2 regions of the Pimelobacter sp. 30-1 genome follow, and region 1 is predicted to be linked to the other one. Evidence: riboswitches for the same ligand, from Rfam matches in the RefSeq annotation. Region 1 holds a riboswitch; the other holds the start of a gene.
The links. Region 1 has a riboswitch for glycine ahead of gcvP (aminomethyl-transferring glycine dehydrogenase). Riboswitches for the same ligand answer to the same signal wherever they lie in the genome.
Positions count from the first base shown of each region.

Region 2: it holds a riboswitch for glycine, as region 1 does, so the genes downstream of both, gcvT (glycine cleavage system aminomethyltransferase GcvT) here and gcvP (aminomethyl-transferring glycine dehydrogenase) in region 1, are expected to answer to the same signal.

Region 1 is NZ_NHTS01000007.1:352,630-367,760, forward strand. Features, by position in the region: gene serB (phosphoserine phosphatase SerB) at 1-835, shown strand, start outside; gene CCO04_RS20490 (histidine phosphatase family protein) at 848-1,366, opposite strand; gene CCO04_RS20495 (TIGR02206 family membrane protein) at 1,384-2,058, shown strand; gene fabI (enoyl-ACP reductase FabI) at 2,060-2,842, opposite strand; gene CCO04_RS20505 (beta-ketoacyl-ACP reductase) at 2,845-3,555, opposite strand; gene CCO04_RS20510 (dodecin) at 3,809-4,024, opposite strand; gene CCO04_RS20515 (DUF3099 domain-containing protein) at 4,063-4,395, shown strand; gene CCO04_RS20520 (acetone carboxylase) at 4,388-4,597, shown strand; gene CCO04_RS20525 (acyl-CoA thioesterase domain-containing protein) at 4,601-5,443, opposite strand; gene CCO04_RS20530 (serine hydrolase) at 5,451-6,755, opposite strand; gene gcvP (aminomethyl-transferring glycine dehydrogenase) at 6,760-9,582, opposite strand; glycine riboswitch at 9,659-9,756, opposite strand; gene CCO04_RS20540 (MerR family transcriptional regulator) at 9,773-10,378, opposite strand; gene CCO04_RS20545 (bifunctional nuclease family protein) at 10,539-11,012, opposite strand; gene CCO04_RS20550 (MerR family transcriptional regulator) at 11,056-11,787, opposite strand; gene CCO04_RS20555 (FHA domain-containing protein) at 11,790-12,302, opposite strand; gene gcvH (glycine cleavage system protein GcvH) at 12,379-12,768, opposite strand; gene CCO04_RS20565 (DUF881 domain-containing protein) at 12,779-13,609, opposite strand; gene CCO04_RS20570 (small basic family protein) at 13,620-13,952, opposite strand; gene CCO04_RS20575 (DUF881 domain-containing protein) at 13,949-14,812, opposite strand; gene CCO04_RS20580 (CDP-alcohol phosphatidyltransferase family protein) at 14,805-15,131, opposite strand, start outside.
Region 2 is NZ_NHTS01000002.1:389-15,519, forward strand. Features, by position in the region: gene glyA (serine hydroxymethyltransferase) at 1-983, opposite strand, end outside; gene gcvH (glycine cleavage system protein GcvH) at 995-1,366, opposite strand; gene gcvT (glycine cleavage system aminomethyltransferase GcvT) at 1,396-2,541, opposite strand; glycine riboswitch at 2,698-2,794, opposite strand; gene CCO04_RS04475 (hypothetical protein) at 3,032-3,376, shown strand; gene CCO04_RS04480 (SDR family NAD(P)-dependent oxidoreductase) at 3,397-4,932, shown strand; gene CCO04_RS04485 (amino acid permease) at 5,048-6,577, shown strand; gene CCO04_RS04490 (glutamate ABC transporter substrate-binding protein) at 6,577-7,431, shown strand; gene CCO04_RS04495 (putative nucleotidyltransferase substrate binding domain-containing protein) at 7,435-9,273, shown strand; gene CCO04_RS04500 (metallophosphoesterase) at 9,270-10,088, shown strand; gene CCO04_RS04505 (UBP-type zinc finger domain-containing protein) at 10,099-10,449, shown strand; gene CCO04_RS04510 (endo alpha-1,4 polygalactosaminidase) at 10,449-11,195, shown strand; gene CCO04_RS04515 (OsmC family protein) at 11,199-11,717, opposite strand; gene CCO04_RS04520 (cytosine permease) at 11,973-13,436, shown strand; gene CCO04_RS04525 (TetR/AcrR family transcriptional regulator) at 13,530-14,129, shown strand; gene CCO04_RS04530 (TetR/AcrR family transcriptional regulator) at 14,126-14,728, shown strand; gene CCO04_RS04535 (helix-turn-helix domain-containing protein) at 14,731-15,131, shown strand, end outside.

The DNA.
Region 1 (15,131 bases):
GATGGCCCGCTACCCCGTGACCGCCATCGAGCTCGACGTCTCGGGCGCGGCCCCCGACCGGCTCCGCATGCTGCTCGCGAGCGACGCGGCGTCGTACGGCATCGACGTGGCGGTCCAGCCCGCCAACCTGCTGCGCCACGGCATGCGCCTGATCGTGATGGACGTCGACTCGACCCTCATCCAGGGCGAGGTCATCGAGATGCTCGCCCAGCACGCCGGCTACGGCGCCGAGGTCGGCGACGTCACCGAGCGCGCGATGCGCGGCGAGCTCGACTTCGAGGAGTCGCTGCGCGCGCGGGTCAAGCTGCTCGCCGGGCTCGACGAGAAGGTCCTCGACGAGGTCTACGCCGCCATCGTGGTCAACCCCGGAGCCCGGACGATGGTGCGCACGCTGCGCCGCCTCGGCTACCGCTTCGCCATCGTCTCGGGCGGCTTCAGCCAGATCACCGACCGGCTCGCCGCCGACCTCGGCATCCACCGGGCCCGGGCCAACACGCTCGAGATCGTCGACGGCAAGCTCACCGGCGAGGTCGTCGGCGAGGTCGTCGACCGGGCCGGCAAGGCGCGGGCGCTGCGCGAGTTCGCCGCCGACCTGGGCGTCTCCGAGGCGGCCACGATCGCGATCGGCGACGGCGCCAACGACCTCGACATGCTCGACGCCGCCGGGCTCGGCATCGCCTACAACGCGCGGGCCGTCGTCCAGGAGGCGGCGGACACCTCGCTCAACGTGCCCTACCTCGACACGATCATGTACCTGCTCGGGATCACCCGCGAGGAGATCGAGGCCGCCGACGCCGAGGCCGGCATCGTGACGCCCGCGCCGCCGCTGGTCTAGCGCGCCAGCGCCCTAGGCGTCGGCGGCGCGGCCGACGTGGAAGCCGACGAGGCGGGCCGCCATCGGCTCGACCTCGGCCCACGGCCCCGGTACGGCGAACACGGCCGCCGCGCTCGTCGGGAAGCCCTCGGTCGCGACCGCGCCGGTGGCCGCTCCCTCGCCGTCGTCGAGCAGCTGGGCCAGCATGCCCATCGTCGGGTTGTGGCCGACCACGACCACGGTCGCGACGTCCTCGGGCGTGGTGTGCACGAGCTCGAGGACGCCGTCCTCGTCGGTGCCGTAGAGGTTGCCGTCGATGTGGGGCGCGAGCGCCCACGCCGCGGCGCCGGCCATGACGTGCCAGGTCTCGCGGGTCCGGGCGGCGTACGACACGTAGGCGACGCCCGGGCGCACCCCCTGGGCCGCCAGCCACGCGCCCAGCGCGGCGCCGTCGTGACGCCCCCGGTCGGTCAGGACGCGCTCGACGTCGGAGGCGGCGAACGGTTCGGCCTTGGCGTGTCGCACGACGACCAGCAGCCGTTGGTTGTCCACCCGTGCATGGTAGTGCCGTGGAGCAGTACGGGCCCACCCACCTGGTGCCGCTGGCGATCTTCGCCGCCGGCCTGGTCGGCGCGTTCCTGCTCGGCCGGCGCGAGGCCGCCGCGGGCCTGCCGGGACCGAGCCGGTTCAGCCGGACGTGCGCGCTGCTGATCCCCGCGGTGACAGTGCCTTTCCAGGTGATCGACCTCGTCGCCAACTTCGACATCGACGTCACGCTGCCGCTGCACCTGTGCGACCTGGCCTGGATCGCGGCCACCTGGGCGCTGTGGACGCACCACCCGTTCCCGGTGACGCTGACCTACTTCTGGGGCCTGACGCTGACCATCCAGGGGGTGCTGACGCCCTCGCTCAACGAGGACCTGCCGCACCCGCGCTACTTCGCGTTCTGGGCGCTGCACCTGCTCATCGTGTGGGCGGCGGTCTACCTCGTGCTGGGGCTGCGCAAGGCGCCGCGGTGGCGCGACTACCGGGCGGCGGTCGCGACCACGCTGGGGTGGGCCGTGGCGACGTACGTCTTCAACGTCGTGGCCGACACCAACTACGGCTACCTGGTGCGCAAGCCGGCGACGTCGATCCTCGACCTCCTCGGGCCGTGGCCGTGGTACGTGCTCGAGGAGATCGGGATCGTCGTCGTGGTGTGGGCGCTGCTCACGCTCGGTGCGCAGCGCCTGGCCCGGGAGTGAGTCAGGCGCCCATCGCGTGGAAGCCGCCGTCGACGTGGACGATCTCGCCCGTCGTCGCCGGGAACAGGTCGGACAGCAGCGCGCAGACCGCCTTGGCGGTGGGCTCCTGGTCGGTGTTGTCCCAGCCGAGCGGCGACTTGGTGGTCCACATCGACTCGAGGTCCTCGAAGCCGGGGATCGCCTTGGCGGCCAGCGTGCGCAGCGGGCCGGCCGAGACCAGGTTGACCCGGATCCTGTCGCCGCCGAGGTCGCGGGCCAGGTAGCGGGCGCACGACTCCAGGCCCGCCTTGGCGACGCCCATCCAGTCGTAGACCGGCCAGGCCACGCTCGCGTCGAAGGTCAGCCCGACCACGGAGCCGCCGTTGCTCATCAGCGGGCGGCAGGCCACGGCCAGCGACTTCAGCGAGTACGCCGAGACCTGCACGGCCTGCGCGACGTCCTCCCACGGGCCCTCGAGGAACTTGCCGCCGAGCAGGGTCTCGGGGTTGCCGTAGGCGATCGAGTGCACGACGCCGTCGAGCACGGCGTCCGGGCCCAGGGCCGCACGGATCGCGTCCGGGAGCGCCGCGAGGTGCTCGGCGTCGGTGACGTCGAGCTCGATGACCTCGGGCAGCTCGGGGAGCCGCTTGACGATGCGGCGGGTGATCCGCAGCGCCTGCCCGAAGTTGGACACGAGCACCGTCGCGCCCTGCTCCTGGGCGAACTTCGCCACCGCGAAGCCGATCGAGGAGTCGAGCGTGACGCCCGCGACCAGGATGTTCTTGCCGTCGAGGATTCCGCTCATGTTCAGTGCCCCATTCCGAGTCCGCCGTCGACCGGGATCACGGCGCCGGTCACGTACGCCGCCTGCGGGCTCGCGAGCCACAGGACCGCTCCGGCCACCTCGGCCGGGTCGGCGTACCGGCCCAGGGGGACCTGGGCGCGGATGCCTTCCTTCTGCTCGTCGGTGAGCACGGCCGTCATGTCCGTGTCGACGTACCCGGGGGCGACGACATTGGCCGTGATCGAGCGCGGGCCGAGCTCACGCGCCAGCGAGCGCGCCATGCCGACCAGGCCCGCCTTGGAGGCGGCGTAGTTGACCTGGCCCGGCGAGCCGAGCAGGCCCACCACGCTGGAGATGAAGATGATCCGGCCCTTCTTCTGGCGCAGCATGCTCTTGGAGGCACGCTTGGCCAGGCGGAAGGAGCCGGTCAGGTTGGTGTCGATCACCGTGTCCCAGTCGTCCTGGGACATGCGCAGGAGCAGGGTGTCCTTGGTGATGCCGGCGTTGGCGACGAGGATCTCGACCGGCCCGTGCGCCTCCTCGGCGGCGGCGAACGCCGCCTCGACCGCGGCCGGGTCGGTGATGTCGGCCTTGAGCTCGAGGGCGCCCTCGGGCGCTCCCCCGCTCCGGGTGGTGACGGCGACCTTGTCGCCTGCGGCGACGAAGGCCTCGGCGATCGCGCGGCCGATGCCGCGGTTGCCGCCGGTGACGAGCACAGAGCGTGGAGAGTTCACGCTCTGTGACGCTAGTGGCGCAGGGCCCGTCCGCTCGTGGGCGGCGGGCACCAAGATCGCGGCCCTGGGTTGTAGGACCTCGACAAATCCCCCGCATCTGGGCGTGTGCGCGGCGTTGCGGTTTGGGACCAAACCGCGTCGGATCGGTGCCCGGCATTGCGGTTTGGGACCAAACCGCAACCCCGCAACACCACCGCCGGGGGCGGACCCCACAAGCGGCGCGGTGCCCGGAAGGACGCCCGCCGGAGCCGTCCTACTCGTCGTCCTCCAGGCGGAACCCGACCTTCATGGTGACCTGGAAGTGCTCGACCTGGCCGTCCTTGATCTGGCCGCGCACCCCCTCGACCTCGAACCAGTCGAGGTGGCGCAGGGTCTGCCCGGCGCGAACGACGCCGTTGCGGATGGCCTGGTCGATGCCGTCCGGGGAGGTGCCGACGATCTCGGTGACGCGGTAGGTGCGGTTGGACATGCGAGCAGCGTACTCAGGGCCGGGCGTAGGGTGGGGACATGTCCTCCTCGCGGCCGCTCCACCCCCGCGGGCACCACGACGACGCGATCCGGATCACGACCGCCGGTTCCAGCCCGCAGGCCGACATCGCGCGCCGCCAGCGCAAGTACGTCATCGCCATGTCGATCCGCACGCTGTGCTTCATCGGCGCGGCGATCACCGGCGCGGCGGGCATCCACTGGCTGTGGCCTCTGCTCATCGCGGGCGCCATCATCCTGCCGTACGTCGCCGTGGTCGCGGCCAACGCCGAGGACAGCCGCTCCACCGAGCTGCCGCTGACCGGCGGCGGGGACGCGCAGCGCCAGCTGGGCGAGGGCGGCGGGCATGACTGAGGACGAGGCCGGGCCTGACCTCTGCTCGGCCAAGGGCTGCCGTACGGCGGCGCAGTGGCAGCTGCTGTGGAACAACCCCAAGATCCACACCCCCGAGCGCCGCAAGACCTGGCTGGCCTGCGACGAGCACCGCGCCTCGCTCGAGAACTTCCTCGGCGCGCGCGGCTTCCTCAAGGAGACCGTGCCGCACGTCGCGGCCTGAGCCTCACGCGGAGCCGTGCGACTCCACCCCGGCCGACAGGTCGACCGTACGACGGGTGTTGGCCAGGGCGGTGACGGTCGCGGTGCCGACGACGCCGGCGCTGTCGAAGACCTCGGCCGTGCCGACGACGATCCCGTCGGAGCCGAGGTGGTCCAGCGCACGCAGGCCGAGCCGGCTGCTGTCGGGCATCCGGCAGAGCGCGAGGTCGATGTCGGTGTTGATGTGCTCGACGCCGGCCGCGCCCCAGTTGGTCACCATGCTCGTCGCGTCGGCGATCGAGGCGACGGCCTGGAAGGGCGTGCACTCCTCGCCCTCGACGATCGGGACGGCGGTCTGCCAGGTCTGGTGCCGTCCGGCGTTCTGGTGGTCGCCGAAGTCGTCCGACCAGGGCTGCGCGCTCGCGAAGAACGGGACGTGGTGCTCACCGGCGGGCGGCAGCAGCTCGGCCGGCGGTGGGGTCGGCCTCTCGGCCGAGGAGGCCCAGACCTCGCCGGGCGCGGCGGCCGAGGGCGCCAGGAAGGTCGCGCCGGCGCGGGCGACCACCTCGCCCTCCTGCTCGACCACGGCGTCGAGCAGGAGCAGGCGCGTCCCCTCGCGCACGATCCGCGCGGAGGCCGTCGTGGTGATCATCCGGGCCGGGCGGAACAGGTCGACGTGGTAGCGCGCCGGGACCAGTCCGGTCCGGCCGGCGTCGCGCACGGCGTGCTCCAGCGCCCGCGCGAGCAGGCCGCTGACGGCCACGCCGTGCATCTGGTCGCTGCGCCACAGGCTCTGCGCGAACGGCAGCGGGTCGAAGCCGGCGGCGGACTGACGGAACCAGGAAAACTGGAACGTGTTCTCGTTCACCCGGACATCATGCCAGGCCACCGGGGATCGGCGCCCGCGGGTCGTACGGCGTCCGGGTCCACACGAAGGTCGCGCACTCCAGGTGGCTCACCTCGCCGCCCGGACGGCGTACGGCGCGCAGGGTCTCGCCGCGGTGGTAGCCCTCGGTCCCGGTGAAGGCCTCGCCCCCGGGCCGCAGGCCGAACCGGTCCTCGACCTCGCCGCTGCGCAGGTCACGCACGACGAGCTCACCGCCGGTCCACTCGAAGCCGAACGCGGTGTTGCCCCAGAACCACACGCCCAGCACCGCGGCCACCGGGTCCGGCACGGGTACGGCCGACGGGCGCCAGGGCGCGCCGCCGGCGGGCGCCGGGGTGAGGCCCAGCAGCACGCCCGGCGCGGCGTCGGTGTCGAGCCCGGTCGTGGCGTTGGCCAGGACGGCGACGGCGTCGCGGCTCGCGCGGTCGGCGAACAGCGAGGCCTGGAAGCCGGGCATCGAGCCGGTGTGCCCGACCAGCGTCCGGCCCTCGACCGCGAGCACCCGCAGGCCGAGGCCGTAGTCGCCGCCCAGTGCGGTCGGCGTGGCCATCTCGGCCAGGGTCGCGGCGCTCAGCACGCCGGGGTGCCCGGTGACGAGGAAGTCGGCCCAGCGCAGCAGGTCGGCCGGGGTGCTCCAGAGCTGCCCGGCCGGCGCCATCGCGCCGGTGTCGGTGAGCGGCTCGGGGCTCAGCGTGTGGGCGAAGTGGTCGACGCTGCGCCCGGGCGCGTGGTCCTCCGGCGGCAGGTACGTCGTCGCGCCCATGCCGAGCGGGTCGAGCAGCCGCGCGCGCACCACCTCCCACCACGGCGCCCCGTGCAGCCGGGCGACGACCTCGCCGAGCAGCGCGAAGCCGAGGTTGGAGTAGTGGAAGTACTCCCCCGCGCCCGCCACCCGGCCCGCGCCGTCGTTGGCCGCGAGCAGGGCGTCGATGCCGACCCCGGGCGAGCGCTCCCACCAGGACCCGGCCGGCTCGCTCTGCAGGCCGGCGGTATGGGCGAGCAGGTCGCGCAGGGTGGCCTCGGCGTAGCCGGCCCCGGGGACGAACCGGCCCACCGGGTCGGCCAGGTCGAGCCGGCCCTCGTCGCGCAGCTGGAGGACCAGCACCGCAGTCAGGGTCTTGGTGATCGACCCGATCCGGTAGGCGGTCGCCGGGCCGAGGTCCGGCGTGGCCGGGTCGGCGACCAGGCTGCCGTGCCACACCGGGTCACCGGCGCGGGCGACCGCGGCGCTGACCGACGCCAGCCGGCCGGCTCGTTGGAGCGCGGCCAGCCGGTCGTCGTACGGCGTGGTCATGGGGTCACTCGGCGTAGGCGTCCATCGGCGGGCACGCGCAGACCAGGTTGCGGTCACCGTAGGCCTGGTCGATGCGGGCCACCGGCGGCCAGTACTTGTCGACGGAGTGGCCGGCCGGGAAGACCGCGACCTCGCGCGAGTAGGCACGGTCCCACTCGCCGACGAGCGCGCGGGTGGTGTGCGGGGCGTGGTGGAGCGGCGAGGCGTCGACGGCCCACTCCCCCGCACCGACCTGGTCGATCTCGCCCTTGATCGCGATCATCGCGTCGCAGAACCGGTCGATCTCGGCGAGGTCCTCGGACTCGGTCGGCTCGACCATGAGCGTGCCGGCGACCGGGAACGACATGGTCGGGGCGTGGAAGCCGTAGTCGATGAGCCGCTTGGCGACGTCGTCGACCGAGACGCCCGTGTCCTTGGTGATCTCGCGCAGGTCGAGGATGCACTCGTGGGCAACCAGCCCGGACTCGCCGCGGTAGAGCACCGGGTAGTGCTCGCCGAGGCGGGTCGCGACGTAGTTGGCCGAGAGCACCGCGACGGCGGTGGCCCGGGTCAGGCCCGCGCCGCCCATCATCCGGATGTAGGCCCACGAGATCGGCAGGATGCCGGCGGAGCCGAACGGCGCCGCGCTGATCGCGCCGGTGCCCTCGCGACGCTCGGCGTCGGGGTGCAGCGGGTGCGTGGGCAGGTACGGCGCCAGGTGGGCGCGCACCGCGACCGGGCCCACGCCCGGACCGCCGCCGCCGTGCGGGATGCAGAACGTCTTGTGCAGGTTGAGGTGCGAGACGTCGCCGCCGAACTTGCCGGGCTGGGCGAACCCGAGCAGGGCGTTGAAGTTGGCGCCGTCGACGTACACCTGGCCGCCGTGCTCGTGGACGATGTCGCACAGGTCGGTGATGGTCTCCTCGTAGACGCCGTGCGTCGAGGGGTAGGTGACCATGATCGCGGCGAGCGTGTCGGCGTGCTGCTCGCACTTGGCGCGCAGGTCGGCGAGGTCGACGGTGCCGTCGTCCTCGGCCTTGACGACGACCACGCGCATGCCGGCCATCACCGCGGAGGCCGGGTTGGTGCCGTGGGCCGAGGACGGGATCAGGCAGACGTCGCGCTGGTCCTGGCCGTTGGCCCGGTGGTAGTTGCGGATCGCGAGCATGCCCGCGAACTCGCCCTGGGCACCCGCGTTGGGCTGGATCGAGACCCGGTCATAGCCGGTGACCTCGGCCAGCCAGCCCTCGAGCTGCTCGATCAGCCGGCGGTAGCCGTCGGCGTCGGCGCCCGGCACGAACGGGTGCAGGTTCGCGAAGCCGGCCAGCGAGATGGGCTCCATCTCGGTGGTGGCGTTGAGCTTCATCGTGCACGAGCCGAGCGGGATCATGCCGCGGTCGAGCGCGTAGTCACGGTTCGCGAGCCGCGTGACGTAGCGCAGCATCGAGGTCTCGTTGTGGTGGGTGTTGAAGACCGGGTGGGTCAGGTAGTCGGTGGTGCGCTCGAGGTCCTCGGGCAGGCCGGCCTCGCCCGCGGCGGAGACCTCGGTGACACCGAACGCGGCCAGCACCGCGCTCAGCACGCCCTCGCCGGCGGTCTCGCCGAACGCGATGGCGACGGTGTCGGCGTCGACCGGGCGCAGGTGCAGCCCGGCGGCACGGGCCGCGGCGACGACCTCGTCCGCGCGCCCGGGGACCCGGACGGTGAGGGTGTCGAAGAAGCTCTCGTTGACGACCTCGATGCCGGCCGCGCCGAGGGACGCGGCGGCGCGGCGGGTCAGGGCGTGGATGCCGGCCGCGATGTCCTTGAGGCCGGCGGGACCGTGGTAGACGGCGTACATGCCGGCAGTGACGGCGAGCAGCACCTGCGCGGTGCAGATGTTGGACGTCGCCTTGTCGCGGCGGATGTGCTGCTCGCGGGTCTGGAGCGCGAGCCGGTAGGCCGGGCGGCCCTCGGCGTCGACCGAGACGCCCACGAGGCGACCGGGGAGCTGGCGCTCGAGGCCCTCGCGCACGGCCATGAAGCCGGCGTGCGGGCCGCCGTAGAACAGCGGGACGCCGAAGCGCTGGGCCGAGCCGACCACGACGTCGGCGCCGAGCGCGCCGGGCGCCTCGAGCAGGGTGAGCGCGAGCAGGTCGGCAGCGACGACGGCCAGGCCGCCGCGCTCGTGGACCGCGTCGATGACCGGCTTGATGTCGCCGATCCGGCCGGAGGCGCCGGGGTACTGCACGAGCACGCCGGAGACCTCGCCCTCGGGCAGGCCCTCGCTGAGGTCGGCCACGAGGATCTCGATGCCGATGCCCTCGGCGCGGGTGCGCACGACGTCGATGGTCTGGGGCAGCGCGTCGGCGTCGACCACGAACGGGCCGCTCGCCTTGCGGTTGGCACGGAAGGCCAGCGCGACCGCCTCGGCGGCGGCGGTGCCCTCGTCGAGGAGCGAGGAGCCCGCGGTGTGCAGGCCGGCCAGGTCCGCGACCATGGTCTGGAAGTTGATGAGGGCCTCGAGCCGGCCCTGCGAGATCTCCGGCTGGTACGGCGTGTAGGCGGTGTACCAGCTCGGGTCCTCGAGCACGTTGCGGCGGATCACCGCCGGCGTCACGGTCGCGTGGTAGCCCAGGCCGATCATCGCCTCACCGGGCACGTTGGCCCCGGCCAGGGCGCGGAGCTCGGCCGCGGCGGTCTCCTCGTCGACCGCGTCGGGCAGGCCGAGCGGGTCGGTGGAGCGGATCGACTTCGGGACGGCGGCTTCCATCAGGGCCTCGAGCGAGGCGTAGCCGAGGCGGTCGAGCATCGCCTCGACCTGGGCGTCGTCGGGGCCGATGTGACGGTGGACGAAGGGTGCGCTCATGTGCGGGGTGGCTTCCTCGAGGAACAACAGGACAGCCTCCCCCTCTGTCAGCGCAGCGGTGCACCTTCAGAGTTGCCTGCTCTGCACGGTCCTGGCGCCTGAGAGGTTCCGGGGAGGGATTGCCCCTTCGGCGCCAGCCTCACGGTGGAGACTGGACTCTCCCGTGCAGCATCGATCAGCGAAAGACAGGTTACCCCACGTTGCGGGCAGCGCGCCGCGCGGCGAGCTCGTCACCGGCGTGGCCGGCCTCGTCCGGCGTACCGGCCTCGGCGGCGGACTCACTCGGCAGCTGCGCCAGCGTGCCCTCGATCTCGCGCCACACGCCACCGATGGCGATGCCGAAGACACCCTGACCGCCCTGGAGCAGGTCGATGACCTCGTCGTTGCTGGTGCACTCGTAGACCGAGGCGCCGTCGCTCATCAGGGTGACCTGGGTGAGGTCGTCGGTGCCGCGCTCGCGCAGGTGGCCCACGGCGGTGCGGATCTGCTGGAGCGAGATGCCCGCGTCGAGGAGCCGCTTGATGATCTTGAGGATCAGGATGTCGCGGAAGCTGTAGAGGCGCTGCGAGCCGGAGCCCTTGGCCCCGCGCACGCTGGGCTCGATCAGGCCGGTACGGGCCCAGTAGTCGAGCTGGCGGTAGGTGATCCCCGCGGCGTTGCACGCGGTCGGGCCGCGGTAGCCCTGGTCGCTGGGAAGCGGGGAGACGTCATCGGTGAAGAGCAGACCCTGCTCCTCCGCGACAGCGGTCGCCGCAGCCGTGTCCTGACCGACCTTCTCGGGCTGCTGCTCGTTCACGGGGTCCTCCACTGGGCGCGGCGTTGCACTGCTGTCGTTTCGACTCTTCAAGGTACGGCCGCGGCATCAGGCCGGTCAAAGACGTCGCTGGGCGTGTCGCGAAAACCCTCAAGTTAAGGCTGAGGTTGAGGACCTGCACCCGGTCCGCAGCAGGTCGGGCTCACCCTTGACCGGACTCGAAGTCCTCGGGCGAGACGTGGTCGAGGAACTCCCGGAAGGCCTCGACCTCGTCCTCCTCCTCGGCCGGCGCGGAGAGCCCGGCCTCGGCCAGGACCGCGTCGTCGCAGTAGATCGTCGTCCCGGTGCGCAGCGCCAGGGCGATCGAGTCGGAGGGCCGGGCACTGACCTCGGCGCCGGAGGCGAAGACGAGCGTGGCGAAGAAGACGCCGTCACGCACGTCGGTGATCCGGACCTCGCTGAGCTCGTTGCCGGTGGCGGAGAGGATGTCCTTCATCAGGTCGTGGGTCAGCGGCCGCGGCGGCGTGACGCCCTGCTGGGCGAAGGCGATCGCGGTCGCCTCGACGGCGCCGATCCAGATCGGCAGGTAGCGATCGCCGGCCACCTCGCGCAGCAGCACGATCGGCTGGTTGGACGGCATCTCCACCCGCACACCCATGACGTCGACCTCGCGCATGCGTCCAGCCTACTGCTCGGGCCGAACGCCGGGGACGACCGGCTCAGAGCTGGCGCAGACCGGCCTTGACCAGCGTGGCGTGCAGGCGGACCGAGAGCGCGGCGATCTCGCTGACCGCCTCCTCGGCGCGCGCGGCGGCGCCGGCGTCGCGACCACGGCGCGGAGCGACGACCTGCTGGATGAGGCCGATCTCGCGGTCCGCGGCGGTGCGGAAGGCGCGCAGGTGGCGCGGCTCGATGCCGAAGTCGGCGAGCTCGCGGGCGGTCTCGGCGATGACCAGGGCGTCGGTGTCGTAGTGCCCCGTCGCGGACGGGGCGATCAGGGCGTAGGCCTCGAGCTGCCCGAGGAGGTCCTCGTCGATCTCGGCCACCTTGATCAGCTCCTTGCGCGAGAGCCGCAACCGGTCGGTACGACGGAACGACTCGGGGGCGGGCAGGCCGTCGGAGCCCAGGGCGACCTTGGGCACCGTCGGGACGACGGGCTCGGGGGCGGGCGGCTCGAGCCCGCGGTCGAGGGCGTCGAGGTGCTCGCCGATCACCTTGAGCGGCAGGTAGTGGTCGCGCTGCATCCGCAGGATGTAGCGCAGCCGGGCGATGTCGGCCTCGGAGAACTTCCGGTAGCCGGCGGGCGTGCGCTCCGGCTTGACCAGGCCCTCGGACTCGAGGAACCGGATCTTGGGGATGCTGATGTCCTCGAAGTCGGCACGCAGCCGATCGAGGACCTGCCCGATGTTGAGCAGCGGTTCGCGCTCGCCCCGAGCGACCGCAGCGGGCATGCTCAGACGCTCTCGTGCCCGGCGAAGAAGACCAGGCGGTACTTGCCGACCTGCACCTCGTCGCTGTCCTTGAGGGTGGTCTTCTCGATCCGGTCGCGGTTGACGTAGGTGCCGTTGAGGCTGCCCGCGTCCTCGACCGTGAAGCCCTCGCCCTCGCGGCGGAAGACCGCGTGGCGCCGGGAGACGGTGACGTCGTCGAGGAAGATGCCGCTCTCGGGGTGCCGGCCGGCGGTGACCTCGTCGGCGTCGAGCAGGAAGCGGCTGCCCGCACCCGGACCCTTCTGCACGACCAGGAGCGCGTGCCCGGTCGGCAGGGCGTCGACGGCGGCCGCGTCGACCGCGCTCAGCGCGCGGTCGGAGGTCTCGACCTTGTCGCCGCCGCCGAACTGGATCGTCGCGGTGGCATCGGTGACCGGGGGCGCCGCCGGCTCGGGGGCGACCAGGCGCGTGCCGCACTGGGAGCAGAAACGCGCGTCATCGGGGTTCTGCCGACCACAGGCGGTGCAGAACGGCATCAGTGGACTCCTCGTCTGGACGGATCGAATCGGCGACCGTGCGGGGGCCGGCCGGCTCACTCACGAACCTACCGGATCAGGTGTCGAGCTGGGCCTCATATCCCGCCGCGTCGAGCAGACCGTCGAGGTCCGCGACGTCGGCCGGGACGATCTCGAACAGCCAGCCCGCGCCGTAGGGGTCGGTGTTGACCAGCTCGGGCGTGGCGTCGAGCGCCTCGTTGACCGCGACCACCTCGCCGGTGACCGGGGCGTAGACGTCGCTGACCGACTTGGTCGACTCGAGCTCGCCGCACGAGGCGCCCGCGGTCACCGCGGCACCGGTCTCGGGCAGGGAGACGTAGACGATGTCGCCGAGCGCGTCCTGGGCGAAGTCGGTGATGCCGACCCGTACCGAGCCGGCGGCCTCGCCGGGCTGGCGGATCCACTCGTGCTCGGCGGTGTACTTGAGGTCCCCGGGGTTCGTCATGGCCGGAAGGTTACTGCCCTTCGTCCGGTACGGCGTAGCGCGGCTCGTCGCGGCGTGCCACGACCTCGATGTCGACGGTGCGCAGCTCGCGCACCTGGACCCGGGCGCCGTCGTCCTCGAGCTGCTTCTTGGGCCCGAGCGCGAAGTCGATGGCGCCGCTGAGGACGCCGGGCTCGCCGATCACGTCGATGACGTACGGCGCCTCGATCCGCTCGCCGTCGACGAGGAACCCGCCGTCGGTCTCGGTGAACGAGGTCTGCGCGATGACCCGGACCTTGCCGTTGATCGCGATCGCCTCGGCCCGCACCGTGCGCAGCTCCTCGATGGTGTCGAGCAGCGAGGCGAGCTCGACGCGGCCGTCGTCCTCGGTGATGGTGAGCCGGATGCCCGGCCCGGTGACCGGCACCAGGCCGGCCAGGATGTTGAGCTGGTCGACCTCGGCATCGGCCTGCTCCAGCGCGGTCTGGCGCTTGGTGGAGTCGTCGCGCAGGCCCTCGGCGACACCTTCGAGGCGGGTGATCTCGCCCTCGGTGCGCTGGCGGGTGCCGTTGAGCCCGTCGAGGAGGTCGATGAGGTCCTGCTGGCGCAGGCCCGAGTAGGTGTCGTCGGTCCCGGTGAGCCGGACCTGGGTGACCGCGGCGAAGCCGAGCGCGGCCAGCAGCACGCCGGCCACGACCTGCTTGGGCGAGGGACGGAACAGGGCCCGGCGCAGGCGCTCGGAGGCGGTGGACGGCTCCGGGGACGACTCCGGGGACGCGGCCGGCGCGGCGTCGGCCGGCGCCTGGTCCTCCGGCGGCGCCGGCTGCTCGGGCTGGTCGGGCTGGTCGGTCGGCTCGGTCATGGCGTTGGGCTCACGCGTGGAAGAGGTGGCGGCGGATGGCGGCCACGTTGGTGAAGATCCGGATCCCGAGCACGACGATGACGCCGGTCGAGAGCTGACCGCCGACGCCGAGCCGGTCGCCGAGGTAGACGATGCCCGCGGCGATGATGACGTTGCTGACGAACGAGACGACGAAGACCTTGTCGTCGAAGATGCCGTCGAGGTAGGCGCGCAGGGCGCCGAACACCGCGTCGAGCGCGGCCACGACCGCGATCGGGAGGTAGAGCTCGAGTCCGGCGGGGACATCGGGCTGGAACACCAGTCCGAGGACGACGCCGACGACGAGTCCGAGCACCGCGATCACGGCGCGTCACCTCCCTTGTGCTTCGGGTTGGGCTGGGCGTACTTCGCCGACCGTAGTCGCTGGAAGCCGCTGGGCGCGGATCCGAGGCGCAGGTCGTCGACCCGGTCGATGTCGTGGCTGAAACCGTACTGGTCGGCCAGGACGACGAACCGCGACCACCCCCGGGTCTCGACCAGGTCGGCGCTGAGCGAGCGCGGGTCGCCGATGGCGACCACCGTGTAGGGCGGTGCGATGCCCACGCTGTTGACCTCGATCGGCTCGCCGGAGTTGCGGATCGCGCTGACCGCCGAGAGCCGCTGGCCGTTGATCGAGACCGCCTCGGCGCCGGCCTCCCACAGGCCGTTGACGAGCAGCGCGAGGTCGGAGTCGCGGATGACCTCGTTGGGCCCGGCGTAGTCGGGGTTGTCGACCACGACGCGCACCCCGGGGCCCCGGACGGGCGCGAAGCCGGTGAGCGCTCCGGTGTCGGCGACCCGGGCCCGGGCGTCGGCGAAGCGCCGGTTGAGCGAGCTCAGCGCGTCCTCGGCGACGGCGTTGTCGCGGCGCAGGTCGGCGATCCGGTCCTGCTGGGCGCGCAGCAGGTCGCGGCGCGCCTCGGCCCGGCTGATCAGGCTGGCCCGGCTGGCGTCGTCGACGTCGGCGTTCTGGGAGGTCTGCACGGCGGCCACGGTGACGAGCATCGCGAAGACGCCGATCACCGCGATCACGCCGCCGCGGTAGCGCCGGCCGCGCGCCGGGTCCACGTCCGCACCGCGCCGCGAGGCCGCGACCTGGTAGTCGCGGTCGAGCGCCTCCTGCGTGATGAGCGTCAGCAGCGGCGTCCGGGCCCGGTCGAGCTGGGTCGGCGGCTGCTCAGTCACGGCGGCGCCGCTCGGTCGTGGCGAGCAGCTTGCGGACCTGCCAGGCGTAGAGGACGCCGGCCCACCAGTAGAGCCCGACGCCCCACAGCGCGAACGCCCAGCCGAACACCTGGGCCAGCGTCGCGACGGTGCCGTCCCCGTCGCCGAGGAGCAGCAGGGGGAAGGCGTAGAGCAGGTTGAACGTCGCGGCCTTGCCGAGGAAGTGCACCGGCAGCGCGCTGTAGCCGCGGGTGCGCAGCAGCGGCACCAGGCCCCACAGGAGCAGGTCGCGCAGCGGCAGCGAGAGCGCCAGCCACCACGGGATGATGTCGCGCATCGC
Region 2 (15,131 bases), on a different contig from region 1:
TCGGAGTCGCGCAGGTCGACGAGCACGAGGTGGACCTCGGTGCCGCCGGTCAGCACCGAGACGCCCGCCTCGACCACGTCGGGCCGGGTGAGCCGCTCGGCGATGATCCGGGCGCCCTCGAGCGTGCGCTCCTGGCGCTCCTTGAACTCCGGCGACGCGGCCATCTTGAAGGCCACGGCCTTGGCCGCGACGACGTGCTCCAGCGGTCCGCCCTGCTGACCGGGGAAGACCGCGCTGTTGATCTTCTTGGCCAGCGCGGCCTTGCTGAGGATGACGCCGCCACGCGGTCCGCCGAGGGTCTTGTGCGTCGTCGTGGTGACGATGTCGGCGTAGGGGACCGGGCTCGGGTGCAGGCCGGTCGCGACGAGTCCCGCGAAGTGGGCCATGTCGACCATCAGGTAGGCGCCCACGAGGTCGGCGATCCGGCGGAACTCGGCGAAGTCGAGCTGGCGCGGGTACGCCGACCAGCCGGCCACGATCAGCTTGGGCTCGTGGAGCACGGCGAGCCGCTCGACCTCGGCCATGTCGACCCGGAAGTCGGCCGGGTCGACGTGGTAGGCGACGACGTCGTAGAGCTTGCCGGAGAAGTTGAGCCGCATGCCGTGGGTCAGGTGCCCACCGTGCGCCAGGTCGAGCCCGAGGATCGTGTCGCCGGGATCGAGCAGCGCGAACATCGCGGCCGCGTTGGCCTGGGCGCCGGAGTGCGGCTGCACGTTAGCGGCCTCGGCTCCGAAGAGGTCCTTGACCCGGTCGATCGCGAGCTGCTCGATGACGTCGACGTGCTCGCAGCCGCCGTAGTAGCGGCGGCCGGGGTAGCCCTCGGCGTACTTGTTGGTCAGGACCGAGCCCTGCGCCTCCATCACCGCGACGGGGGCGAAGTTCTCGGACGCGATGAGCTCGAGCGTGCCCTGCTGGCGGGCGAGCTCGGCGGTGATCGCCGCGTGGACGTCGGGGTCGAAGGCGGCGAGGGACTGGTCGAGCACGGCCGGGCCCATCAGGCGTCCAGGAGGGCTTCGTAGGCCGCGGCGTCGATCAGCTCGCCGGGCGCGGTGACCTTGACGACGAACAGCCAGCCGGCGCCGAACGGGTCGCTGTTGACCAGGCTCGGGTCGGCGTCGACGGCGTCGTTGACCTCGACGACCTCGCCGGTGACCGGGGCGTAGAGGTCGCTGACGGACTTGGTGGACTCGAGCTCGCCGCAGGACTCGCCGGCGGTGACGGAGGCGCCGACCTGGGGGAGGTCGACGTACACGACGTCGCCGAGTGCGTCGGCGGCGTAGGCGGTCACGCCGACCTTGGCGAGGTCGCCGTCGAGGGCGACCCACTCGTGCTCGGCGGTGTACTGGAGGTTCGTGGGGTTGGTCATGGTGATCTCCTGGAAGTCGTGGGCTGGGCTCAGCGGGTGCGGGTGTAGAACGGGAGCGCGACGACCTCGGCGTCCTCGAGGGTGCCGCGCAGGGACACGGCCAGGCGGGTACCCGGCTCGGCCAGCGCCGGCGGCACGTAGGCCATCGCGATCGGCTTCTCCAGCGTGGGGGAGGGCGAGCCGCTCGTGACGATGCCGACCTCGGCACCGGTCGCCGGGTCGTGCACCGGGTAGCCGGCCCGCGGCGAGCGCCGGCCGGACGAGACCAGGCCGACGAGCACGCGCTGCGGACCCTCCTCCTTGCGCCGTGCCAGCGCGGCGTCGCCGACGAAGCCCTCGGGCTTGTCGAGGACGACGACCCGCCCGAGGTTCGCCTCGAAGGGCGTCGTCTCCCGGTCGAGCTCGTGACCGTAGAGCGGCATGCCCGCCTCGAGCCGCAGCGTGTCGCGGCACGCCAGGCCCGCCGGGACCAGGCCGTGCGCCTGGCCGGCCTCGCTGAGCGCCGCCCAGATCGCCGCGGCGTCGTCCGGCTTGCAGTAGACCTCGAAGCCGTCCTCGCCGGTGTAGCCGGTTCGGGCCAGCAGCACGTCGATCCCGGCGACCGTGCCGGCGTCGATCGCGTAGTACTTGAGGTCGGGGACGTGCAGCTCGGTCAGCCCGGCCAGGATCTCCGCCGACGCAGGACCCTGGACCGCCAGCAGCGCCCAGTCGGCCGAGGTGTCGCGGACCTCGACGTCGTACCCCTGGGCGCGGGCGGCGAGCTCGGGCGCCACCACGGCGACATTGCTCGCGTTGGCGACGACCAGGAAGTGCTCGTCGGCGAGCCGGTAGACGACCAGGTCGTCGATGATCCCGCCGTCCTCGGCACAGATCATGGAGTAGCGCGCCCGGCCGACACCGATCGCCGACGGCCGGCCCACCAGCGCCCGGTCGAGCGCGGCGCCGGCCCCGGGCCCGCTCAGCTCGATCTCGCCCATGTGGGTCAGGTCGAAGAGTCCGGCCGTCGTACGGACGGCGCGGTGCTCGGCGGTCTCCGAGCCGTACCGGACCGGCATCTGCCAGCCCGCGAAGTCGGTGAACGACGCACCGAGCGCGCGGTGCACCTCGTGCAGCGGGGTGAGCCGCGGCGTGCTCGGCGGAGCGTCCTGCGGGGTCCCTGCGGGGGTCGTGGTCATTTGGGAGGCTTCCTCGTGGAGAGCCGGCTCGCGCCGCGCTCGTGGCTGGGTTGCCTCCCCGCTCTGTCATCGCTACCTGAGAGCTTCACCGTCCGGTCGGACGGCTTGCACCGTGGGTGCGGACCGGTGGATCCGGTCCGACTTTCCAGAGTTCGCCTCGTCCCAGCGGTCAGGGTGCCTGAGAGATTCTTGGGGAGATTTGCTCCTTCGGCGCCCCGTCCTCGTGGGACGGAGACTCTCCCGCTGGGGTTCGAACAGCGCGATGTTCAGTTGTGCGTCGCTGAGCCTAGGAGGCTGCGGGGGCCGGGTCAACGCGGGGTGGGGCTGGCGGCCGCCGAGGGCGCGGGGTTCCGGCGCCGAGGTTGCTTGGTTTCTGGGTCGAGGTCGCGGGGTTGCTGCGCCGAGGTTGCTGGGTTGGCTGGCTGGTGAGCTTGGTTGCGGTGGCGGCCGCGCTTAGCCGGCCGCCACCTCGGCGCCTATCGTCGGCCCCGTGGATCCTGTGGTCTGGTTCGTGGGGGCTGATGAGGAGCCTGCCGATGCCGCCTTCGGGCCGGATGCCTTCGAGCAGATGAGCCTCGAGGCCGCCGGGAGCGCCGCCGAGGAGGCCGCGATCCGGGAGTTCTGGCGGGGGCACCGGGTGGTGCTGATGTCGGTGGAGGGGGCGTACGCCTACCTAGCCACCCGTACGACGGACGGCGCCGTCGTCCACGGCGTCGAGCCCGAGTTCGAGGAGACCACGGTGGTCGCGGCGAGCGAGGCCGGGCTGCGGGCGCAGGTGGCGGGTGAGGTGCCGGTGCATCCGCTGGTCGCGGGCCTGATCCATGGCCTGGGCTGAACCGCACGTACGATTCGGCAGTGCCCAGCCCGTACTTCGTCGACCCCTCCGAGCAGCTGAGCGGGATCGACCCCGACGAGCTCGCGATCGCCCTCAAGGTCCTGGGGCAGCTGCCGCAGCTGCCGCCGGACCACGATGACATCCGCACCGTGAAGCGGGCGGCGTCGTACATGTACAAGATGATCAAGCGGGCGCGGCGGGCCGAGATCCGGATGGAGCGGCAGAAGCACGACCAGGAGATCATCGAGAAGACGGCGACCGGGTCGGCGATGCGGATCGATGACGAGACGGCGGGGATCCCGTTGGTGTCGACGGCGCAGGGGGCGTTCGCGGGGGAGCTGATCACGGCGCGCGGGTGCTACATCTGCAAGGAGGACTTCACGCTCGTCGACGCGTTCTACCACTGGTTGTGCCCGCGGTGCGCGGCGATGAGCCATGCCAAGCGCGACCAGCGCACGGACCTGACGGGCAAGCGGGCGCTGCTGACGGGCGGGCGGGCCAAGATCGGGATGTACATCGCGCTGCGGCTGCTGCGCGACGGGGCGCACACGACGATCACGACGCGCTTCCCCAAGGACGCCGTACGGCGCTTCGCCGCGATGGAGGACTCCGCCGACTGGCTGCACCGGCTCAAGGTGGTGGGGATCGACCTGCGCGATCCCACCCAGGTGATCTCGCTGACCGACGACGTCGCGGCCGACGGGCCGCTCGACATCATCGTCAACAACGCCTGCCAGACCGTACGACGCCTCCCCGGCGCCTACTCCCACCTCATCGACGGCGAGAACGCGGCACTCCCGACCGCCGAGTCGCTGGGCGTCAAGGCACTGCCCGAGATGGTCACCTTCGACCGGATCTCCGAGGCCCACCCCGCGGCGATCGCGGGCGCGCTGTCGACGACCGCGGTGGCCCACCACGACGGTGAGTCGGCGGAGGCGGCGGTGGCGGCGCACAACGCGGCGTCGCTGACCGCGCTGGCGCTCAAGGCGGGCAACGCCTCGCTGGAGCAGCACCTGGCCGGGACGGCGATCGACGCGGGCGGGCTGATCCCCGACATCCAGGACAACAACTCCTGGACCCAGGTGCTCGACGAGGTCGACCCGCTGGAGCTGCTGGAGGTGCAGTTCTGCAACTCGATCGCGCCGTTCCTCATCAACTCCCGGCTGCGCCCGGCGCTGCGGGCCGCGGTCCAGAACGGCGCGCGGCGGGCCTACATCGTCAACGTCTCGGCGATGGAGGGGCAGTTCTCGAGGCGCTACAAGGGGGCGGGGCACCCGCACACCAACATGGCCAAGGCCGCGCTCAACATGATGACCCGGACGTCGTCGGGCGAGATGTTCGAGACCGACAAGATCCTGATGACGGCCGTCGACACGGGCTGGATCACCGACGAGCGGCCGCACCACGAGAAGCTGCGGATCGCGGCCGAGGGGTGGCACGCGCCGCTCGACCTGGTCGACGGCGCGGCGCGGGTCTACGACCCGATCGTGCGCGGCGAGGCGGGCGAGGACCTCTACGGCTGCTTCGTCAAGGACTACGAGCCCTCACCCTGGTGATCGTCCGACGCGCCGGGTGACTCCTTGTCATGCGGCGCGTCGTGGGTGGACGATGCGCGGACGCGACTTGTGCGCCGGCCACTCGGGGCCGGTGCCGTCCCTAGGGAGTGTGCGCATGACAGCAGTGGAAGGCGCCCCGTCGGCGCTCGACGCCGAGCAGGTCGGCTACAAGCAGACGCTCGGCCGCAGGCACGTCCAGATGATCGCGATCGGCGGGGCCATCGGCACCGGCCTGTTCCTCGGCTCGGCCAGCAGGCTGCACAGCACCGGACCGGCGTTGCTGTTCAGCTATGCGTTCGTCGGGATGATCGCCTACTTCCTGATGCGGGCGCTCGGTGAGCTGGTGCTGCACCGGGCGACGTCGGGTGCGTTCGTGTCCTACATGCGCGAGTTCTACGGCGAGGGCGCGGCGTACGTCACCGGCTGGATGTACTGGCTCAACTGGGCGCTCACCGGCATCGCGGAGCTCTCCGCGGTGGGTCTCTACATGCAGTACTGGTTCCCGGACCTGCCGAAGTGGATCACCGTGCTCGTCGCGCTGGCCGTGGTGCTGGTGATCAACCTGCTCTCGGCGCGGGCGTTCGGCGAGTTCGAGTTCTGGGCCGCGATCCTCAAGGTCGCCGCGATCGTGGTCTTCCTCGTGGTCGGCCTGGTCGTCGTGATCGGCCGCTTCGACATCGGTGGTCACGAGGCGGGCTTCCAGAACCTGTGGAGCAACCCGGGCGGCTTCTGGCCGACCTCCGGCGGCTTCGAGTGGTACGGACCCATCCTGGTGATGTCGGGCGTGATCTTCGCGTACGCCGCGATCGAGATGGTCGGTGTCGCCGCGGGCGAGATGGAGGACGCCGAGCGCGAGGTGCCCAAGGCCGTCAACGCGGTGATCATGCGGATCGCGGTGTTCTACTGCGGCTCGATCCTGCTGCTGGTCTCGATGCTGCCGACCAGCGAGTTCGTGCCCGGGATCAGCCCGTTCGTCACGGTCTTCGACCGGCTCGGGCTCAACTGGATGGGCGCGGCGATCCAGATGATCCTCATCATCGCGGCGATGTCGAGCCTCAACTCCGGGCTCTACTCGACCGGGCGGGTGCTGCGCAGCCTCGGCATGTCCAAGCAGGCGCCGTCGTTCACGCTGAGCATGAGCTCCTCGGGCGTCCCGTGGGCCGGCATCGTGATGACCTCGGTGGTCTACGTCTTCGGCGCGCTGCTCAACGCGGTCGCCGAGCACGCCTTCGAGATCGCGCTCGAGGCGGCGGCGATCGGGGTGGTGTTCACCTGGGCCTCGATCTTCCTGTGCCAGATCCGGCTGCGGCGGCTCTCCGACCGCGGCGTCATCCCACCCAGCCCGTTCCAGGCACCCCTGTCGCCGTGGACGTCGATCGCCGGGCTGGTCTTCCTGGGACTGGTGATCGTGGGCATGGCCATCTCCGGGTGGCAGGCCTCGCCGTACTTCTGGGAGAAGACGAACTTCCTCGTCGTGGTCATCGGCATCCCGGTGATCGCGCTCGTGCTGGGCATCGGCTGGCTGGTCGTGCGGCCCCAGGTGATCGCCAACACCGGCGGCCGGATGCAGTCGGTCTGGACCGACGACGGCCCCCGGTACGTCGACGAGGAACCCTTGCCCGCCACCGGACGGGAGGACGTGTGATGCCCGCCCCGACCCTGCGCCGCGGTACCTGTGGTGTCGTGCTCGCCGCCCTGCTCGGCACCGGCCTCGCCGCGTGCGGCGACAGCGGCGAGATCAAGAAGCCCGACCTCGTCGAGGGCGCCGAGGCGGGCGGCAAGCTCACCATCGGCATCTCGTACGACGAGCCGGGCGTCGGGTTCAAGGACGGCGACGACTACAGCGGCTTCGACGTCGACACCGCCACCTACGTCGCCGAGGCGCTCGGCGTCGACGACGACGACATCACCTGGGTCCGTGCCGATCCCGCCGACCGCGAGGAGCTGCTCACCAGCGGCCAGGCCGACCTCGTTGTCGCGACCTACTCGATCACCGACGAGCGCAAGCAGCAGGTCGACTTCGCCGGTCCCTACTTCGTCGCCCACCAGGACCTGCTGATCCGGCGCAACGACACCGAGATCACCGGCCCCAAGACGCTTCACGACCGGGTGCTCTGCTCGGTGACGGGCACCACGTCCTCGGAGTACGTCCGCGAGCACTACAAGGGCGACATCACGCTCAAGGAGTACCCGCGCTACTCGGCCTGCGTCGAGGCGCTGCTCGACGGCAAGGTCGACGCGGTCACGACCGACGACCTGATCCTCGCGGGCTACGCGAGCGAGGACCGCTACCGCGGCAAGCTCAAGGTCGTCGGCGACGGGTTCACCGACGAGCGCTACGGCATCGGCGTGCGCAAGGGCGACACCGCGCTGGTCGCGAAGGTCGACGCCGCGCTGAAGCAGTACATCGACGACGGGTCGTGGCGGGCCGCGCTCGACGAGTCCGTGGGCGGCTCCGGGTACGACCTCCCGGACCCGCCGACGCCGGGCACGGCCTGAGCCGTGGCCGTGGTCCCGGAGGCGGTCGCGACGCTGGCCGCGACGCCGCCCTTCGACCGGCTCGGCGAGGACGAGCTGACCGACCTCGCCCGCAGCGGGCGGGTGGTCGAGCACGAGGACGGTGAGGTGCTGCTCGACGCCTTCACCGCGATGCCGCGCCACGTCCACGTGATCCGGGCCGGCAAGGTCGGGCTGTGGGTCGAGCCGGAGAGCGCCACGGACGTGCCGGACCTGGTGCTCGGGCCGGGGGACGTGTTCGGGCTCGACGCCACGCTGACCGGCCGCGCGATCGGGCCGCTGGCGGTCGCCTTGGGGCCGGTGACGCTGCTGCGGCTGCCAGCCGCCCGGGTCTCGGAGCTGCTCGCGGGGGACCGGCCGGTCGTCGTACCGGAGGTGCTGGCGGGGCCGCCCGCGACCGACTCCCCGGCGTACGTCGTCGTGGACGAGCTGGTCGTGAGCCGTCCGGTCGTCGCGGCCCCCGGCGAGCGGGTGGTCGACGTGGCGCGGCGGATGACCGCGGCCGACCACGGTTACGCCGCCGTCGAGCTCGACGGCGGCTGGGGGATCGTCACCGACCGGATGCTGCGCGAGCGGGTGCTGGCCGGTGACGTCACCGCCGAGACCGCCGTCGGCGACCTCGTCACGGGGGAGACGCCCGACCAGGTGGTGAGCGGCGAGTCGGCCGCGGCGGCGCTGATCCTGCTGCTCGACCGGCGCGCCGACTACGTGCTCGTCGTCGACCGCGACGGGACGCTGCGCGGCGCGGTCGAGCCGCGCGACTTCGTGGTGTCGTCGACCACCGCCGGCGTCTCGCTGCACGAGCAGCTGCGCCGCGCGGCGTCGGTGGAGGAGCTCCAGGAGCGGGCTCGCGGCATCCCCGGCGTCCTCGCCTCGCTGCTCGACGGGGGACTGGCCTCGACCAAGGTGATCACGGTGCACACCGCCCTGCTCGACACGACCGTACGACGCATGGTCGAGCTCGTCTTCGCTCGGCACCCCGCGCTCGACCCGGACGCCTTCACCTGGCTCGCGCTCGGCAGCAACGGTCGCGGCGAGGCGGTGCCGAGCTCGGACATCGACTCCGCGGCGGCCTTCGACGACCGGGTGAGCGCCGACGACATCGTCCGCTACCGGCACGTGTTCGCCGAGGTGGTCGACGGCCTGGCCGCCGCGGGCCTGACCAGCGACCGGCACGGCGCCACCGCGGCCCGGCCGCTCTTCGCCCGGACCAACGCCGCCTGGCGGGCCGCCGGACGCCAGTGGCTCGCCGCGCCGGCCCGCAACAACGGCGCGATGATGACCTCGCTGCTCGTCGACGGCCGCCCGATCTACGGCGATCCCGGGCTGCCCGCGGTCACCGGGGTCGTCGCCGGGCTGCGCGGGCACCCGGGCACGATGCGGCTGCTGCTCCAGGAGTCGCTCGCGCGGCGGGCCCGGCTGCGCTCGCTGCGCGACGTGCTGTCGGGGCGCCGGACCGGCTTCGACCTCAAGGACCACGCGCTGCTGCCCATCGTCAACCTCGCGCGCTGGGCGGCCCTCAGCGTCGGCTCGTCCGCGCTGCCGACCACCGAGCGGCTCCGCGCCGCGGCCGGGTCGACGGTGCTCCCGGCGCCCCAGGCGCTCGCGCTGGTCGAGGTCTTCGAGGTGCTCCAGCGGATCCGGCTGCGCCACCAGCTGCGCCAGGTCGAGCAGGGCGTCGCGCCCGGCGACCGGGTCGACCTCACCGCGGTCTCCGCGATCGACCGCAGCATCATCACCCGCGCGGTGCGCGAGATCGCCGCGGTGCAGCGCCGCCTCGACAACCTCTCCCTGTACGACGACCCCGAGTCGTGGTCGCGATGAGCACCCGCCACGCGGTGATCGGCGACGTCGGCGGCCATGCCGGGGCGCTGCGCGCCGAGCTCGCCCGGCTCGGGGTGCCCGACGAGGGGCGCGGACCGATCCCGGACGACCTCGTCGTCGTCCAGGTGGGCGACCTCGTGCACCGCGGCCCCGACTCCGAGGAGGTGGTCCGCCAGGTCGACGGCTACCTGCGCCGCCAGCCGGGGCGCTGGGTCCAGCTCATCGGCAACCACGAGGCGCAGTACGTCCGCCCGGCTGCGTTCCAGTGGCCCACGCCGCTCGACCCGACCGCGGCCGACCGGATCGGGGCCTGGTGGCGCGAGGGGCTCATGGTGCCCGCGACCGTGCTGCCCACGGGCGTCCTGGTCACCCATGCCGGGCTGACCCGGGGGTTCTGGCGCGAGGTGCTCGGCGCCCCCGGCTCGGCCGGCGAGATCGCCGACGCGCTGGGTGCGCTCGCCCAGGCCGACGACCCCGCGCTGTTCCGGGCCGGCTGCCTGCTCCAGGGCCGCGACCCGGACCCGCTGGCCGGGCCGCTGTGGGCCGCCGCCGCGAGCGAGCTGCTCGTCTCGTGGGCCGAGGCCGAGGAGCCCGCGCCGGTCGACCAGGTGCACGGCCACTCGTCGTCCTACGACTGGGAGCGCGGGGCCTGGCGGCTCGGTCCCGCGCTCGCCGAGCACGGGCACGTCGACGCGGAGGCCAAGCACGTCACGGTCGACCTCCCCGCCGGCGGCCGGGTCGTCGGCGTCGATCCCGACCACGGAGCCACGCCGCGCACGCCGTGGCGCTCGTGGCCGGCACCGGGGACGGCGTAGATTCGGGCGCATGGCCGACGAGACCCCCGCGATCGCCACCGACATCCCGCCCAGCGGCCCCGGCTGCGCCGAGTGCACCGCCGCCGACGGGTGGTGGGTCCACCTGCGCCGGTGCGCGGCCTGCGGGCACGTCGGCTGCTGCGACTCCTCGCCGCGCCAGCACGCGTCGGCGCACTTCCGCGCGAGCGGGCACCCGCTCATCCAGTCCTACGAGCCGGGTGAGGACTGGTTCTGGGACTACGCCAGCAACGACTACTACGACGGCCCGGCGCTCGCCGCGCCGACGAGCCACCCCGACGACCAGCCCGCGCCCGGGCCGCAGGGCCGGGTGCCGGCCGACTGGCGGACGCAGATCCACTGATGCTCCCCGCACTGGTCCTCGGCCTGGTGATCGCGCTCGGGTCCGGACCCACGGTCACGCCCCCACCCGGCGGCGTCGACCCCGACTACCAGCTCGGCGGCGTCGCGACGCCCGCGCCCAACGTGGGCGTGGTGGTCCGCGACCGGCGCGCCGCGCCGGCGCCGGGCGTCTACAACATCTGCTACGTCAACGGCTTCCAGACCCAGCCCGACGAGCGGCGGTTCTGGCGCAAGCGCCCGGGGCTGGTGCTGCGCCAGGGCGGGCGCCCGGTCGTCGACGAGGCCTGGGGCGAGTGGCTCCTCGACCTGCGCACCCCGGCCAAGCGCCAGCGCCTGGCCGCGATCGTCGGGCGCTGGATCGACGGCTGCGCCCGCGCCGGCTACGACGGCGTCGAGCTCGACAACCTCGACTCGTTCTCCCGCAGCCACGGCCTGGTCCGGGCGCGCCACGCCAAGAAGTACTCCCGCCTGCTCACCGCCCGCGCCCATGCCGCCGGGCTCGCGGTGGCCCAGAAGAACTGGGCCGAGCTCGACGGCCGGCGGCTGGGCTTCGACTTCGCGATCGCCGAGCAGTGCGGGCGCTACGACGAGTGCGGTGACTACGTCGCGTCGTACGGCGACCGGGTGCTGGTCGTGGAGTACCGCCGGCGCGACTTCCGCCGCACCTGCGCGGCCTACGGCGACCGGTTGGGCGTGGTCATGCGCGACCGCGACCTGACGCCGGGCGGCGTCCACGCCTGGTGCTGAGGCTCAGCCCAGGCTGACCTCGACCGGGACCGCGCTGCGCAGCGTGTGCCCGACCGGCGAGCTGGCGAGCACCTTGGTGTGCAGCGCCTCGAGCTCGGCGCGGCTCGCGGGGGAGTCGATGGTGACGGTGGCGCGGATGCCGTCGAAGCCCGCGTGGCCCTCGGCGAGCCCGAGGAAGACGTGGAGGTCGAGGTCACCGCGCAGGTCCACCCGCAGGTCGCGCAGCTCGATGCCGGCCACGGTGGCGTTGGCGGCGTACCCGACGGCGAGGCAGTTGCCCAGCGCGCCGAGGAGCTGCTCGACCGGGTTGGGTGCGGTGTCGCCGCCGCCGAGCGCGGGCGGCTCGTCGGAGGGGATCGGCGCGAACGAGCGGACGTTCGCCTCGGAGGTGAACGCGCCGTTCCAGGTCACGTGCGCGGCCCACGTCGTCCGGGCGGCGGCGGGGTCGGCCTGGACGGCCTGGACGAGGCTGCCGACGGCCGCGAGGTCGACGCCGTTGAGGTCGGTGCTGAGGGAAGTCATGACTTAACTGTAGTGATCTACTCATATTCGACGAGGGGTCCGCGGGAGGTCGTGCTGCCGTGCCTGGCGGGGCCTGTCAGGTGGCCCGCCGGGGTGGTCCACTGAGCGCGTCACCAGTCCCGTACGACGCCCGCCCACGCCTGGAGCCTTGTGGGTTCCCACCACGAGTGGGCCTGACGTTGGAGGTTCGCTCTATCCCGACGCCGACGTGACCTGCCTCACGATGAGGCGAACTCACCGGAGCAAGGAGCACTCATGGCGGAGCACAGCGACTCCTCGATCGGCATCGAGCAGCACGGCGTCGACACCATCCCGGACCAGGACCGGACCGGCCGGCCGCGCGATGTCGTCAACATCCTCATCGGCTCGAACCTGTGCCTCGGTGTGGTCATCTTCGGCTGGCTCCCGGCCACCTTCGGGCTGAGCTTCTGGGAGAGCGTGACCGCCCAGGTCGCCGGCACGCTCGCCGGCTGCCTCCTCGTGGCACCCCTCGCGCTGGTCTCCTTCCGGACCGCGACCAACCTCTCGACGAGCAGCGGCGCGCAGTTCGGCGTCCGCGGCCGGCTGCTCGGCTCGGGGATCGGCCTGCTCCTCTCGCTGGGCTACGCCGCGCTGACGGTGTGGACGGGCGGCGCGGCCGTGGTCGGCCCGCTCGAGCGCCTCTTCGGCACGCCGGGCGGCGACGGCGCCTACGCCCTCGGGTACGTCGTGCTCGCCATCGGCTCGGTGCTCGTCGCGATCTACGGCTACAAGCTGCTCGCCAAGATGAGCGCCTTCCTCGCGGTCATCATGACCGCGCTCATGCTCGCGGGCGTGGTCGCCTTCGCGCCGAAGTTCAGCACCGCCCCGGTGCTGGACGACGGCTACCTGCTGGGCGACTTCTGGACCACCTGGCTGCTCGTCTTCGTCGCGGTCGGCATCTCCGGCCCGATCGCGTTCATCACCCTGCTCGGCGACTACACGCGCTACGTCTCGCCGCGTCGCTACAGCCAGAAGCGGGTCCTGGTCGCCTCGACCGGCGGCATGATCGCCGGTGTCCTCATCGCCCAGCTGTTCGGCACCTTCACCTCGTTCGCGGCGCGCGACGCCGACGACTACGTCGGCGGCCTGGTCGCTGCGGCGCCGTCGTGGTTCCTGGTCCTGCTGCTGATCAACGGCCTGTTCGGCACCTTCGGCAACGCGGGCGTGCTGCTCTACTCGATGGGCCTCGACCTCGACGCCATCGTGCCCAAGGTGAGCCGGGTCCAGGCGACGACCGTCGCCTCGATCGTCTCGACCGGTCTGGTCTTCGCCGGCTACTTCCTCTGGGACGCCGCCGACGCGGTGACCGCGTTCGTGCTGCTCATGACCGCGGCCGGTACGCCGTGGGCGGTCATCACCCTCATCGGCTTCCGCCGCTCCGGCGGCGTGTACGACGCCGACGCGCTCCAGGTCCTCAACCGGCGCTCGCGCGGCGGTGCCTACTGGTTCACCCACGGGTTCTCGATCCCCGCGGTCGTCTCGTGGGCGCTCGGCACGGTCGTCGGGCTGCTCTCGGTCGACACCACCATCTGGCACGGCCCGCTCATCGAGGTCACCGGGGGGATCGACATGAGCCCGCTGCTGGCCGGCCTGACCGGCGGGATCTCCTACGTCCTGCTGACCCGCGGACAGCGCTCCGCGAGCCCGGTCGGGGAGGTGTCGGTGCCCGTCGGGGCACTGAACGAGTCCACGGGCTGACCTGGGCACGACTTCAGTTGCGCGGAGCGCGCGGAGGCGGTTCTCGGGCCGAGGGGAGGTGCGGACGGCCGGTGTTCTCCTACGATGGCCGTCATGACCACCGCCCGGACCGCGTCGAAGCGCGAGCTGACGCGAGCCCAGATCCTCGACGCCACGGTCGCCGCGATCGCCCGGGAGGGCGCGGCCGGTGTGCGGATCGACGCGGTGGCCCAGGCCGCCGGCGTCTCGACGGGGCTCATCTACTACCACTTCTCCAACCGGCAGGTGCTGGTCCGGGCCGGACTGGCCGAGGCCCTGGAGCGCTACCCCTCGCAGCCGCGATCGCCGGGCGAGCGGGACCCGCTGGCCCACCTGGTCGAGGAGCTCCAGCGCCACATCGGGCTGCCCGCCGACGGCGGCGACGAGCGGGGCCGGGTCCGCACGGCGGGGCTCCAGGCCGCCGTCTTCGACCCCGAGCTGCGCGCCTCCCTGGGCCATTCGACCGAGCTGTGGGAAGCCGTTGTGGCGCGCCTCGTCGCCCGGGTGCGGGGGAGCGAGACCGCTGCGGAGGCCGACCTCGCGACCGCCGAGACGCTGACCGCGCTGGCCGACGGGGTCCGCCAGCGCGTGCTGTCCGGCACGCTGGCGCCGGCGGACGCCGTACGGCTGGTCTCGACGATGGTGCCGGCGCTGGTCGCGGGCGGTGCCGCGTGAGCGCGCCCGCCGAGGCGTCGAGCCGCGCGCGCATCCTGGCCGCGACCGCCCAGGTGGTCGGGCAGCAGGGCATCACCGCGTTCGCCATCAAGGACGTCGCCGAGGCGGCCGAGGTGACCCCGCAGCTGCTCTACTACTACTTCCCCAACCGCGAGGCGCTCGTGGCCGCGGCGCTGGAGTACGCCAACGAGCAGGCGCCGTCGATCAACCTGCTCCAGGGTGACGCGGGCGGGCGGGGCTTCGACGCCGTGCACCAGGCGCTGCGCGCGGAGTTCGACGACGACCCGTCGGTGCGCAACCTCAACATCCTGTGGAACGAGGTGGCCAGTCTCTCGACCCAGTTCCCCGAGCTGCAGTCGACGCTCGAGCGGGTCACCTCGGGCTGGGACCAGCAGATCACCGTGGGCGTCCTGCGCGGCATCGTCGACCGCTCGCTGCGCGGCGACCTCGAGCCCGGCCTCGTCGCCCAGGCGCTGACCTGCGCGGTCGAGGGGCTCAGCCAGCGCTGGCTGGCCGGGGTGACCAGCGGCGAGCAGGCCCGCTCCGCGCTCGACCGGATGCTCGTGGCCCTGGCCGGCCAGGGCCCCGAGGGCGGCTGAGCGTGCTCGTCGAGGAGCTGGTCCGCGACCCGGACCTGGACCTGGCCGTCGAGGTCGAGGGCAACCTGGGCCTGCCGGTGCGGTGGGTGCACATCATCGAGGTCAGCGACCCCGGCCGCTTCCTGCGCGGCGGCGAGGTCGTGCTCACCGCGGGCGTGTGGCGCTCCAGCGGGACGACGGCCGCCCACTTCGTCGAGGAGATCGCGGGGGCCGGCGCGGCCGCGCTGGGCTACGGCCTGGTCAGCCCCGACGAGCCCTGGCCCGAGGACGTCGTCGCGGCGGCCGCCGAGCGCGGCCTGACCTGCTTCGTCGCGCCCGTCTCGACGCCGTTCGTCGCGATCGTCGAGGCCTTCGTGGCGAGCAAGCGCACCGAGTGGGAGGCGCCGCTGCGCCGCCAGCTCGA